3 regions of the Spongiibacter taiwanensis genome follow, and region 3 is predicted to be linked to each of the others. Evidence: predicted binding sites of a transcription regulator. Region 3 holds the regulator's gene; each other region holds the start of a gene.

Region 1 (4,183 bases), 590 kb from region 3:
ATCCGGGGGATGCTGGTCACAAGGGGTGAGAGCACAATATTCACCTACTAGGAGGATTCAACATGAAAGGGAAAAATCTGTTAATTCCGGGCGTTATTATTGTTGGCTCACTGGCGCTGTTTGGCTGCGCCGACGACGAAGCTGCCAGCAGCGGCGGCAGCGCGCCCCAGTCGACTTCGCTGAGTATCGATACCGATGAAGGCGCCTTTTCCTACAAGAATGATGGCGGCGGCGAAAGCACCTCTGTCAGCGTCGACACCGATGGTGACGGCAAGGATAAGTAATCCGCTGACGCGATAATCGAAACCCCGGGCAGGGTAACCTGCCCGGGGTTTTTTGTGGCCGGTGGGTTTTGCACCGGACGGGGCCAACATTTTGTGTCTTCAGGCGGGATGAGTTCAGTTCAGCAATGTCAGCCCCCCATCGCTCCCTGACCCGGAGAGGAACTGAGAGTAACGGAGGGGAAGGGTTCATATTTGAGGCAGTAGTCTGGACGATTGTGCCGTGGTTCGTGGACTCTTCGCTGCGCTCAGAGAACGACGGGGAGGAGCGTGACGATGAGTTTAGCTCTGGAATACCAGCCGCTTCCGTCGCTCCCTGACCCGGAGTGAAACGTAGGGGAAGGGTCCACAGACTAGGCCGCGGCCCGGATGATTGTGCCGTTGTTCATAGACCCTTCGCTGCGCTCAGGGAACGACGGGAAGGGACGTGAGGATGAGTTCAGCTCTGGAATACCAGCCGTCTCCGTCGCTCCTTGACCCGTAGTGGAACGGAGGGGAAGGGTCCATATTTGAGGCAGTAGTCTGGACGATTGTGCCGTGGTTCGTGGACCCTCCGCTGCGCTCAGGGAACGACGGGAAGCAACGTGAGGATGAGTTCAGCTCTGGAATACCAGCCGTCTCCGTCGCTCCCTGACCCGGAGAGGAACGGAGGGGAAGGGTCCATATTTGAGGCAATAGTCTGGACGATTGTGCCGTGGTTCGTGGACCCTCCGCTGCGCTCAGACAACGACGGGGAGGAGCGTGAGGATGAGTTTAGTTCTGGAATGCCAGCCGTCTCCGTCGCTCCCTGACCCGGAGAGGAACGGAGGGGAAGGGTCCACAGACTAGGCAGCGGCCCGGATGATTGTGCCGTTGTTCATGGACCCTTCGCGGCGCTCAGGGAGCGACGGGAAGCAACGTGAGGATGAGTTCAGTTCTGAAATACCAGTCGCTTCCGTCGTTCCCTGACCCGGAGAGGAACGGAGGGGAAGGGTCCACAGACTAGGCAGCGGCCCGGATGATTGTGCCGTGGTTCGTGGACCCTTCGCGGCGCTCAAGGAGCGACGGGAAGCAACGTGAGGATGAGTTCAGTTCTGGAATGCCAGCCGTCTCGGTCGCTCCCTGACCCGTAGCGCAACGGAGGGGAAGGGTCCACAGACTAGGCAGCGGCCCGGATGATTGTGCCGTTGTTCATGGACCCTTCGCGGCGCTCAGGGAGAGACGGGAAGCAACGTGAGGATGAGTTCAGTTCTGGAATACCAGCCGCTTCCGTCGTTCCCTGACCCGGAGTGGAACGGAGGGGAAGGGTCCATATTTGAGGCAGTAGTCTGGACGATTGTGTCGTGGTTCGTGGACCCTTCGCGGCGCTCAGGGAACGACGGGACGGAACGTGAGGATGAGTTCAGTTCTGGAATGCCAGCTGTCTCCGTCGCTCCTTGACCCGGAGTGGAACGGAGGGGAGGGATCCACAGTCTAGGCCGCGGCCCGGATGATTGTGCAGTGGTTCGTGAACCTTTCGTCGCGCTCAGGCAACCACGGCAAGGCCCGCCAAAGTTTTGTCGCGCAGCAGCCAAAAACTGTATAAGCATCTGAAAAACAACAATAAAAATCATTGGCACAGCGATTGCAAAATCCCTGCAAACAGACGCCTGTCAGCCAAAATCCTGACGGCGTGGTCATGAGTAAAGGCAGGGAACCCAATGAAGTCCAAGATCATTTTAATTCTCGTCCAAGTGGTGCTGCTGGGGGTGGCAGGCGGCGCTACCTGGTGGTTTACCAAGGGGAGTGCGCCAGCGCCGGTGGATGGTGAGGTTGTTGAAGAAGCGCCTAAGGCCAAGCAGCCGATCTACTTCAGCATTGAGCCCGCCTTTGTGGTGAATCTGCAGGACACCCGCTCGACTCGCTTTGTACAGATTCAAGTCGACCTGATGAGCCGTGAGCAAGAGGTACTGGACCACGTGGAAATGTACCTGCCCCGGGTGCGCAATGATTTGATCATGCTTTTCTCCCGCCTGGATCGGGAGGCAATTTCTACTGAGGAGTCGCGCCTGAAATTGCAGCAGGACACCCTCGATACCGTGAATACCGTGTTGAAAGACGAAGCTGGCAAGGCGGGTATCGAAGCGGTGTATTTCTCCAAGTTTGTCGTGCAGTAAGGAGCGCGCCGTGGCCGGTGTACTGGACCCTGAAGAACTCGACGCCCTGATGGATTCTGCCGAATCTGCCCGGGAGGGCAGCTCGGGAAAGTTTGATCTTTCCCGGCAGGACTTTGCCCTGCAGAGGCTGTTGCCGGCGGTATCGCAATTGTGTAACCAATTTGCTGCCGGTGCCCGCGAAACCCTGCTGGGCCTGGTGCCGGGTGTTGCTACCGTCAGCCTGGATGAAATCTCCTCCATGCCCTTTGGCGAGTTAAAGGCCCGTCTGCCCGCGCCCTGCAGCGCGGCCCTTTATCAGGGCTTGCCCGACGGTGCCGGGTTTTTGCTGGCGATGGAGTCCGAGCTTGTGTTCCAACTGGTTGACCGTTACTACGGCGGTCGTGGCGGCGCAGTGCCGGTACGGGAAAAGCTGTCGGTCACCGAACAGAGCTTTACCGAACAGGCGAATGGGCTACTGAAGGACAACCTCGCCACGGCCTGGAAGTCGCTGTTGGCCCAACCGCCGAGCCTGATTCAACAGGCCTGGAATATGGGCGCGATTGAGGCCTTTGAAGACCACGATGCCATGGTTGCCTGCCGCTTTGTGGTGAGTTTTGGTCTTGAAGGCGACAACTTTGGCATGTGGACCGCGCTGCCCTGGCCAGCTCTGGATGCCCTGCGGGACCGACTGAAAGACACTCCCCGTGCCCACAACGAGGGTGACGCTCAGTGGCAGCAGCGCCTGACCAAACGCCTGGAGTGTGCCCCCTTGGATTTGGCTGCCGTGCTGGCGGAAACCGAACTCAGCTTGAAGCGGGTTCTGGCCTTTAAACCTGGCGACATTATCGATATTGCCGAGGCTGACGAAGTGGTGATCAAGCTTGATGGTCGGCCTTTGTTTTTTGGCCGCCTGGGCAGTCAGCAGGGTAATTTCGCGGTGCGTGTTGAGGGGCGCTGTCCCCCGGAAGAGGAGTAGCGGCCATGTCCGACACCAATCCTCCCCAGGATCGCCCCCAGCGGGCAGAACTGAATGAGTTTGGCGAAGCCTCGCCAGCAACCAACAACCCTCCGGCGGCCAACGCCGGTCAGCAAATAGGTGCAAAAATGGGTGATATGAGCCTGGATATGATCATGGATGTGAATGTCGGCGTTTCCGTGGAGGTCGGCCGCAGTCGAATGAGCATCCGCGATCTTAAGGAAATGAAGCAGGGCGCTATCATTGAGCTGGATCGCGCTGCGGGAACCCCGCTGGATGTGCGGGTCAATGGCACCCTGGTAGCCCGGGGCGAGATTGTCGTGGTGAAAGAAAAGTACGGCATTATGCTCACCGAAGTGGTCAGCCAGGAAGAGCGCCCCCGGCGCGGCGAATAAGCCATGAAGCAGCTGTTAGTGGCTATTGTTGCACTGCCAAGCCTGGCGCTGGCCGCCGAGGACAGCGCCCCGGCCCTGCCAAAAATCGGTGCGGGCAGCGGTCTGGCCAATGCCGATATCGGCGGCATGCTGGCGGCTTTTGTTCTGGTGTTAGGCTGTTTGTTTCTGGTCAGCTGGTTTCTGCGCCGCTCTCGCCTGGTCGGTGCGCCGAACCAGGCTGGGGTGAACGTCATCGCCCAGTTGCCGCTGAACATGAAGGAAAAACTGCTGGTCGTGCAGGTGGGTGAGGAGCGCCTGTTGTTGGGCGCCACCCCCGGTTGTATTCGAACGCTGCACACCTGGAAGGCCGACGAGCCGATGCCCGGTGAGGTCCATAAAAACTTCTCATCTTTGTTGAGCGAACGTCTTGGCGGGCTC
Region 2 (4,183 bases), 470 kb from region 3:
CATTACCGTGGCAACCCTGCCCGCGATGCCGAAGTTGCCGGAATCAACCTGGACGTACTGCGTTACTACAAAATGGAAGGCAGTAAGTGGACGCCTTATTCAGCCTTCGGTATTGGTCATGCTCAGGCAGACTACGAAGGTTTGGCTAACGATGTTTATACCCAGCTGAACGTGGGCGGTGGTTTGCGCTACGCGCTGAGCGAAGCATGGTCACTGCGCGGTGATGCCCGTTACTTCTACGGCACTGATAACGAAACTGGTGACGGTATCGTGTCTCTGGGTCTTAGCTACGCCTTCGGTGGGGCTGCTCCAGCCCCGGCCCCTGCGCCGGCTGCACCTGCTGATTCGGATGCTGACGGTGTGCCCGACTCGGTTGACCAGTGTCCTGCAACGCCAGCCGGTGTTGCGGTTGATGCACGTGGTTGCGCGTTGGACAAGGACGGCGACGGTGTACCTAACTACCGCGACAAGTGCCCCAACACGCCAGCAGGCCGCAAGGTGGATCAGTTCGGCTGTAAATACGTGCTGAAGCAAACTGAGAGCATCAAGCTGGAGATTAACTTCGCGCTGGATTCTGATGCGATCCCGGCAGCTTACCGTGGCGAGCTTGAAAAAGTAGCGTCGTTCATGAAGAAGTATGGCGGCGTAAAAGCGGTGATCGAAGGTCATGCTGACAGCACCGGTGCAGCGGCGTACAACAAGCAGTTGTCTCAGCGCCGTGCGGATGCCGTTCGCAACGCGCTTATCCAAGGGTATGGCATTGAGCCAAATCGTTTGAGCGCGGTAGGTTACGGCGAAGAGCGTCCGGTAGCGAGCAATAGCACTGCTGAAGGCCGCAAGGCTAACCGTCGAGTAGTGGCGGTAATGGAAGCCGAGACCGAGCGTTAAGGGCTCCGTTGCTAGTGTGTTGAAAGCCGGGGCGTTCGCTCCGGCTTTTTTTTGGCTTGCCGCTATGACACAACTACCGGCGGGACAGTGACGTACGCGAAAAGTGCTGTGATCCAGTCGGTAAAAATACGGATATCTATACGTGCAATATCATATTGGCGTGATACTGTAGAAAACAGTGGTAGGGGAGCTATCAACTACTTAATCCAATGAAGGAATGTTTTTGGCCAAAGGGGAAAACTATGGAAAAGCGTTCAATTTGTGCCTTTATCGTCGGAGCCGCGTGTGTCAGCTCTGGCGCAATTGCGGAGACTGAGGGAAAGTGGTATCTGAACCCTGCAATAGGGTACCAGGTCTTCGATCATTCTCAGGATCTGGATGAAGAAGCTACCGCCCTGTTCGGTATTGAGAAAGAGCTGAACAATGACTGGGGTTTGGAGCTTCGGGCAATCTATTCCGATGCAGATAACTACCGGGGCAACCCTGCCGGTGATGCCGAGGTAGCCTCAGCCGGTCTGGATGTTCTGCGTTATTTCAAAACACCAGGCAGCAAGGTCACGCCTTACATGGCGTTTGGTATGGCCCACGCCCAAGCTGATTACGAAGGCATTCACAACGACGTGTACACGCAACTTAATGTTGGTGGCGGTGTTCGTTACGCCTTGAGTGAAAGCTGGTCGTTGCGTGGTGACGCCCGGATGCTTTACGGCACAGACAACGAGACGCGCAATGGCGTCGTTTCTCTGGGTGTCAGCTATGCCTTTGGCGGAACCAAGACCGCAGCGCCCGTGGCTGCCCCCATGGATAGCGACGGCGACGGTGTGGTTGATAGTGCAGACCGTTGTCCAAACACGCCGGCGGGTGTCGTAGTGGGCAGTGATGGTTGTCCGCTGGATAGCGACGGTGACGGCGTAGCTGACTACAAAGACAAATGCCCAGGTACGCCTGCTGGTGTCTCGGTGGACAGCAACGGTTGTGAGTTGAAGCTGACAACCACTGAGAGTCTGAAGGTTGAGGTGAACTTCGACTTTGACTCTGCGGTGATTAAGCCGACTTTCAAACCCGAGTTGCAGCGTGTTGCTGACTTCCTCAACAAGCACGGCAATGTTAAAGCGGTGATTGAGGGGCATGCCGATAGCACCGGTGGTGAAGGCTACAACCAAGGTCTGTCCCAGCGTCGTGCCGATGCCGTACGCAACGCACTGATCAACGACTTTGGTATCGCTCCCAATCGCTTGAGCGCAGTTGGTTACGGTGAGAGCCGTCCGATTGCGAGCAACGCGACTGCTGAAGGCCGTGCCAAAAACCGTCGTGTTGTCACGGTGAAAGAGAGCAAATAAACGCGTTATTTGCGCTGTGAGAAGGGGGCCAATTGGCCCCCTTTTTTTGTCGCTGAAATCGTATTAATCTCGATTCCTGTGGTCGGCGCCAGGTTCCAATCGTGCAATTCCTTGATTGTTAAAAAATATAATAAAAACAATGAGATGAGCTGCTATTTTGTGTGGGAGCTTGGCTTGTAAATCGCCTTGGCATGGTTCTTGTAATTCTCTTCCGAAATTGACTGAAAACGCCCTTTTTTCACCATTATGGTGCGTTATTTCAGGGTTTGAATAAATTTAAGTGACCGATTTTGGTGCGGTCGCCGGGAGACATGCTTCATGATTTTTGGCCGCAAAAAGCGCAAGCCAATTACGATTGCCGATAAAAAAGTGGTTGAGTGGAAATACGCCGTCTGCGGGTATTGCTCTACAGGCTGTTCAATTGAGGTGGGCTTGAACGAGGCCGGAAAGCCGGTCGCCAGTCGGGGCAAAGGTAATGCTCCGGTCAACCAGGGCAAGCTTTGTATCAAAGGCATTTTTGAGCACGAGCTCAGCGCTACACCGGGTCGGGGTACCCAGCCATTGATGCGCAATAAGACCTACGAGGCCTTTCAGCCGGTGGAGTGGGACGCTGCGCTGGATCGTACTGCTGAGGAGTTCAAGCGAATTCAGGCGAAGTACGGACGCGATAGTGTTGCCGTGGTGTCAACCGGGCAGCTGCTGACCGAAGAGTTTTACACCCTGGGCAAGTTGGTCAGGGGAGTTATCGGCACCAATAATTACGACGGGAATACAACGCTGTGTATGGCCTCCGCGGTGTCAGGCTACAAACGCAGCTTCGGTTCTGACGGCCCGCCCGGCTGCTACGAAGACTTTGAACACACCCACTGTCTGATGGCCTTTGGGTCCAATCTGCCCGAACAGCACCCCATTATTTACTGGCGGCTGAAGGAGGCCTTGGAGAAGCGCAAGTTTCCGCTCATTGTGGTGGACCCTCGGGTGACCATGTTTGCCCAGTTCGCCGATATTCATTTGCCGATCACCCCCGGCACCGATCTGGTTCTGTTGAATGCATTGGCCCATGTCATCCTCAAAGAGGGGCTGCAGAAGCAGGACTACATCGACGCCCACTGCAATGGCTATGACGAGCTAAAGGCACTCGTCGAGAAATACGATCCCGTTACCGCTTCCCGAATTTGCGGTATCGACCCAGACACCATCAAACATGTGGCGCGGATTTATGCGAAAGCCCCCTCCGCGATGAGCATCTGGACCATGGGCATCAACCAGAGTACCCACGGTACCGATGGCGTCTGTGGCATTAATAATCTCAATCTACTTACCGGCAATATCGGCATTCCCGGTGGCACCAGTATGTCGATCACCGGCCAGTGTAATGCCATGGGTACCCGGGAATGGTCGTCCTGTTCCGGCTTGCCCGGCTACCGCATGTTGGAAAAGCCGGAGCACCGTGAGGAAGTGGCCAAGTTTTGGGGCGTGGATGAAAGCTTTTTCCCCGCCAAGCGAGGCCTGCAGCAGACCGATATTTTCCCCGCCATTGAGTCGGGTGAGATCAAGGCGCTGTGGATTGTTGCTACCAACCCGCTCACCTCCATGCCCAATCAGCCGCGCATCAAAAAGGCCCTGGAGAAACTTGAGTTCATGGTCGTGCAAGACGGTTATCAGGATTGTGAGACGGTGAATTTCGCCCATGTGTATCTGCCTGGTGCGGTGTGGGGCGAGAAAGAAGGTGTGCAGACCAATACCGAGCGGCGGGTAAATCTGGTACGCAAATTTGTGGAACCGCCGGGTGAGGCCAAGCCTGACTACTGGGTATTTAATGAGATGGCCAAACGCTTCGACAATGGTCGAAAAATGTCCTTCCCCGAATCCACCTCGGCAATATTCGACGAGATGAAGCTGCTCTCAAAGGGACGTGGGCGCAATCTCGATATCTCCGGGATGAGTCACGACCT
Region 3 (4,183 bases):
GAAATTCTGCTTCAGCAAAATGCCAGCATCACCCATCAGGGCTCAAAAATCAGCGGTGATCGAGTGGTGTATAGCGGCAAAAAACAAACCGTTGTCGCCGACGGAGGCAGTGCCGCAGAAAACGGCCGGGTGAGAATGACCCTGCAACCCCAGAGCAATGGCGAGGTCAACTCCCAGGGTGGCAAACAAAACACCCCGGTCAATGACGACAACGACGGAGAGACTTCGCCCTAATGCCGGTTCTGAACGCGCACAACCTCGCCAAGGCCTATAAAGGGCGGCAGATTATTCGGGACGTCTCGCTGAGCATCCGCAGCGGCGAAATTGTCGGCTTGCTGGGTCCCAATGGCGCGGGCAAAACCACCTGCTTTTACATGATTGTCGGGATTGTGAACGCCGACCGTGGTCGTATAACGTTGGACGATCGCGACCTTACTCCCATGTCCGTCCATGGCCGGGCCCAATGTGGCGTAGGCTACCTGCCTCAGGAAGCGTCGATTTTTCGCAAATTGAGCGTCGCCGACAACATCATGGCAATTCTCGAAACACGCAAAGACCTGAATCGCAGCCAGCGCAAGGAAAAACTCGAAGCGCTGCTGCAGGAATTTCACATCACCCATATCCGCAAATCCAAGGGCATGACCCTGTCTGGCGGTGAACGTCGCCGGGTCGAGATCGCCCGGGCCCTGGCCACCGAGCCCAGCTTCATCCTGCTCGACGAACCCTTTGCCGGAGTTGACCCCATTTCCGTCAACGATATCCAGCAAATCATCCGTCACCTGCAGGCCCGGGGTATCGGCGTGCTGATCACCGATCACAACGTCCGGGAAACCCTGCACATCTGCGAAAAAGCCTACATTGTCGGTGAAGGCAGAATCGTCGCCGAAGGCGATGCGAACACCGTGCTAAATAGCGAGATCGTCCGGGAAATTTACCTAGGCGACAAATTTACACTTTAATTTCTGCCAGATTTTTGATTCGGCACAGCTATTGCAGGGATCGAGAGAGGCGTCTACACTCAAGTTGGACATTCGAGGGCACTGCCCGTCGTAGAATGCTTGGGCATCCCGCCCTCTGGTAGAGCACAATGTGCTCGCGTTACCTTCTTAATGTTGTAGAAGCCACTGCTTATGAAACAATCGCTCCAGCTCAAGGTTGGCCAGCAGCTGACCATGACCCCGCAGCTGCAACAGGCGATTCGTTTACTTCAACTTTCCACCCTCGATCTTCAGCAAGAAATTCAGTCGGCTCTGGATTCCAATCCACTACTGGAAATCGGCGAGGATGACACCCCAGAAGGCGAACCCGCCCAGCAGAACACCCCCGCCGCGGCGCCAGAATCCACCACCGCTGAACGCAGCCAGACAGAAGAGACTAAAGAAACCTCCGCCAGCAGCGACGACAGCTGGGCCGAGCGCAGCGAAATCCCGGAAGATCTGCCCGTCGACAGCCAGTGGGATGATGTTTACCAAAGCAGCGGCAGCGCCTCCCTCGGGCCAGCCGACGACAGCGAGTTCAGCAATGACTTTCGCCAGGGTAGCTCCGACTCCCTGCAGGACCACTTGCGCTGGCAGCTGAACCTCAGCCGTCTCTCTGATATCGATCAGTTGATCGCCGATGCTATTGTTGATGCCATCGACGAGAAGGGCCGGCTCACCGTGTCGGTGGAGGATCTGGTCGAGAGCTTCGACAATGAAGATATTGAAGCCGAAGAAGTACAGGCGGTATTACGCCTTATCCAGAATTTTGATCCCCCTGGGGTCGGCGGCCGCGACCTCCAGGAATGCCTGCTGATCCAGCTGCGCCAGTTGCCCCCGGAAACGCCCTGGCGGGAGGAAGCGCTGCTAGTGGTCGGCCAGTACATGGCCCAATTGGGCAACCGGGATTACAACCAGATCATGCGCCGCTGTCGCATCAAGGAAGATCAGCTCAAGGAAATCCTCAAGCTGATCCAGTCGCTGAACCCCACTCCTGGCGACGCCATCGGTGGCAGCGAAACGGAATATGTGGTCCCGGATGTGTTCGTCAGCAAAAAGGAAGGCCGCTGGCTGGTGGAGCTGAACCCGGACATCGCCCCCAAAATCCAGATCAACTCCCATTACGCGGCGCTGGCACGGCAAAGTAGCAACAGCAACGACAACGACTACATTCGCGACAATCTGCAGGAGGCTCGCTGGTTCATCAAAAGCCTGCAAAGTCGCAACGAAACACTGATGAAAGTGGCCAGCAAGATTGTTGAATACCAGCGGGGATTTCTAGAATATGGTGAGGAGGCAATGAAGCCTCTCGTTCTGCACGATATCGCCGAGGCCGTAGGCATGCACGAATCCACCATTTCCCGGGTCACCACCCAAAAATACATGCACACCCCCCGCGGCATTTTCGAACTGAAGTTCTTTTTCTCCAGCCATGTGTCCACCGACACCGGCGGGGAATGCTCATCCACCGCCATTCGGGCGCTCATCAAGAAATTGGTTGCGGCCGAAAATCCCAGAAAGCCCCTCAGCGACAGCAAAATTACCGAACTGCTGGCTGACCAGGGCATTCAAGTGGCCCGGCGAACCATTGCGAAATATCGGGAATCACTGGTCATTCCGCCCTCAAACGAGCGGAAGCGGCTGGTATAGTGGCCGCGACTCAGGTCGCGACCGTCACTTGCGCGCCGGGAGGCGCTGATTGCTTACAGCGATGAAGGAGCAAAAATATGCAGATAACTGTTAGTGGTCATCACGTAGAAGTTACCCCCGCTCTCCGCGACTACGTTAACAACAAGCTTTCCAAGCTGCAGCGACATTTCGACAACATTACCAATACCGACGTCACCCTGACGGTCGAAAAGTTAATCCAGAAGGCAGAAGCCACTGTCCATGTTGCCGGCGCAGATCTGTTCGCCACCTGCGAGTCACAGGATATGTACGCCGCCATCGACAGTCTCACCGACAAGCTCGATCGGCAACTCATCAAACACAAGGAAAAGCACCTGGCTCGCTAGCGCCAGCTTTGCTACCAGATTGCGATAACCATGAACCTAGACTCCATCCTCAGCCAAGGACGTACCCATTGTGGTACGTCCGTTAACAGCAAAAAACGCCTCCTTGAACAAGTTGCCAAGTTCATCAGCGAGGACGATCACAACTACGATCCCGACGAGCTGTTCAATGACCTGCTTGCCCGGGAGCGCCTTGGCAGCACCGGCATCGGCCACGGGGTGGCCATTCCCCATTGCCGCAGCAGCCGCTGTGAAAGTATTACCGGCCTGTTGGTACGCCTTGAAAAGGCCATCGAATTTGAATCCATTGACGATCAACCGGTCGACCTGGTGTTTGCCCTGATCGTACCGGCAGAGGCCCACGACGAGCACGTTAAAGTGCTGGGTGCCCTCGCCTCCGCCTTCAACGAAGAGAGTTTTCGTCGCAGCCTGCGCCAGGCAGAAGACGCTGCCGCCCTTTTTAAGGCAGCTATCGCTCACTGACCCAAGGGCGCCAGCCTATGCAACTGACCATCATTAGCGGCCGCTCCGGATCGGGCAAAAGTACCGCACTGCACCAGCTGGAAGACGAAGGCTTTTACGCCATCGACAATCTTCCCATTGCGCTGTTGCCCGAGCTGGTCAGAGAACTGTCCCAAAAGCCCATCAAGGCCCACCAGAAAGTGGCGGTGTGTATCGACGCCCGCAACTCCGAAACCGAGCTACAGCGCTTCAGATCACTGTGCGACCAGGTTCGCCAGTACGCCGATCTGCGCATCGTGTTTCTCGATGCCGCCGAAGACAAACTGATTAAACGGTTCAGCGAAACGCGCCGCCGTCACCCGCTGACCAGCTCGGCGCTGCCGCTGGCCGACGCGATCAAGCTTGAGGCCTTGCTGCTGGAGCCCATCGTGATGGAAGCCTCCCTGACCATCGACAGCAGCGACATGACGGTCCACGACCTGCGCGGCGCGATCCGCGACCGTATTCTGGGTGCCGAGGCAGCAACCCTGGCGATTCAACTAAAATCCTTTGGTTTCAAGCGCGGCCTGCCCATTGATGCCGACCAGGTATACGACTTGCGCATGCTGCCCAATCCCCACTGGGACGAAGCACTGCGCGGTCTTACGGGCCGCGACCAGCCCGTGGCTGACTTCCTCGATGCGCAAGACGACGTGCAGCAGATGTACGCCGACATCCTCGCCTACCTGGGCC

What was found. Region 3 encodes sigma-54, which starts transcription at its own class of promoters, with help from an activator protein. Its sites were predicted from a motif close to TGGCACANNNNTTGCNNT; they were not measured.
Region 1: NCG89_RS03305 (flagellar basal body-associated FliL family protein) is a predicted target of sigma-54. The motif match lies at 1,874-1,891, and genes of this name have one in related genera.
Region 2: NCG89_RS03840 (molybdopterin oxidoreductase family protein) is a predicted target of sigma-54. The motif match lies at 2,416-2,433, and genes of this name have one in related genera.

Annotation. Positions count from the first base shown of each region.
Region 1 is NZ_CP098455.1:677,727-681,909, reverse strand. It holds gene NCG89_RS03310 (hypothetical protein) at 63-284, shown strand; gene NCG89_RS03305 (flagellar basal body-associated FliL family protein) at 1,961-2,416, shown strand; gene NCG89_RS03300 (flagellar motor switch protein FliM) at 2,427-3,371, shown strand; gene fliN (flagellar motor switch protein FliN) at 3,377-3,766, shown strand; gene fliO (flagellar biosynthetic protein FliO) at 3,770-4,183, shown strand, end outside.
Region 2 is NZ_CP098455.1:794,189-798,371, reverse strand. It holds gene NCG89_RS03850 (OmpA family protein) at 1-888, shown strand, start outside; gene NCG89_RS03845 (OmpA family protein) at 1,131-2,228, shown strand; gene NCG89_RS03840 (molybdopterin oxidoreductase family protein) at 2,547-4,183, shown strand, end outside.
Region 3 is NZ_CP098455.1:1,267,764-1,271,946, forward strand. It holds gene lptA (lipopolysaccharide transport periplasmic protein LptA) at 1-234, shown strand, start outside; gene lptB (LPS export ABC transporter ATP-binding protein) at 234-959, shown strand; gene NCG89_RS05910 (RNA polymerase factor sigma-54) at 1,131-2,627, shown strand; gene hpf (ribosome hibernation-promoting factor, HPF/YfiA family) at 2,705-2,992, shown strand; gene NCG89_RS05920 (PTS sugar transporter subunit IIA) at 3,023-3,472, shown strand; gene rapZ (RNase adapter RapZ) at 3,490-4,183, shown strand, end outside.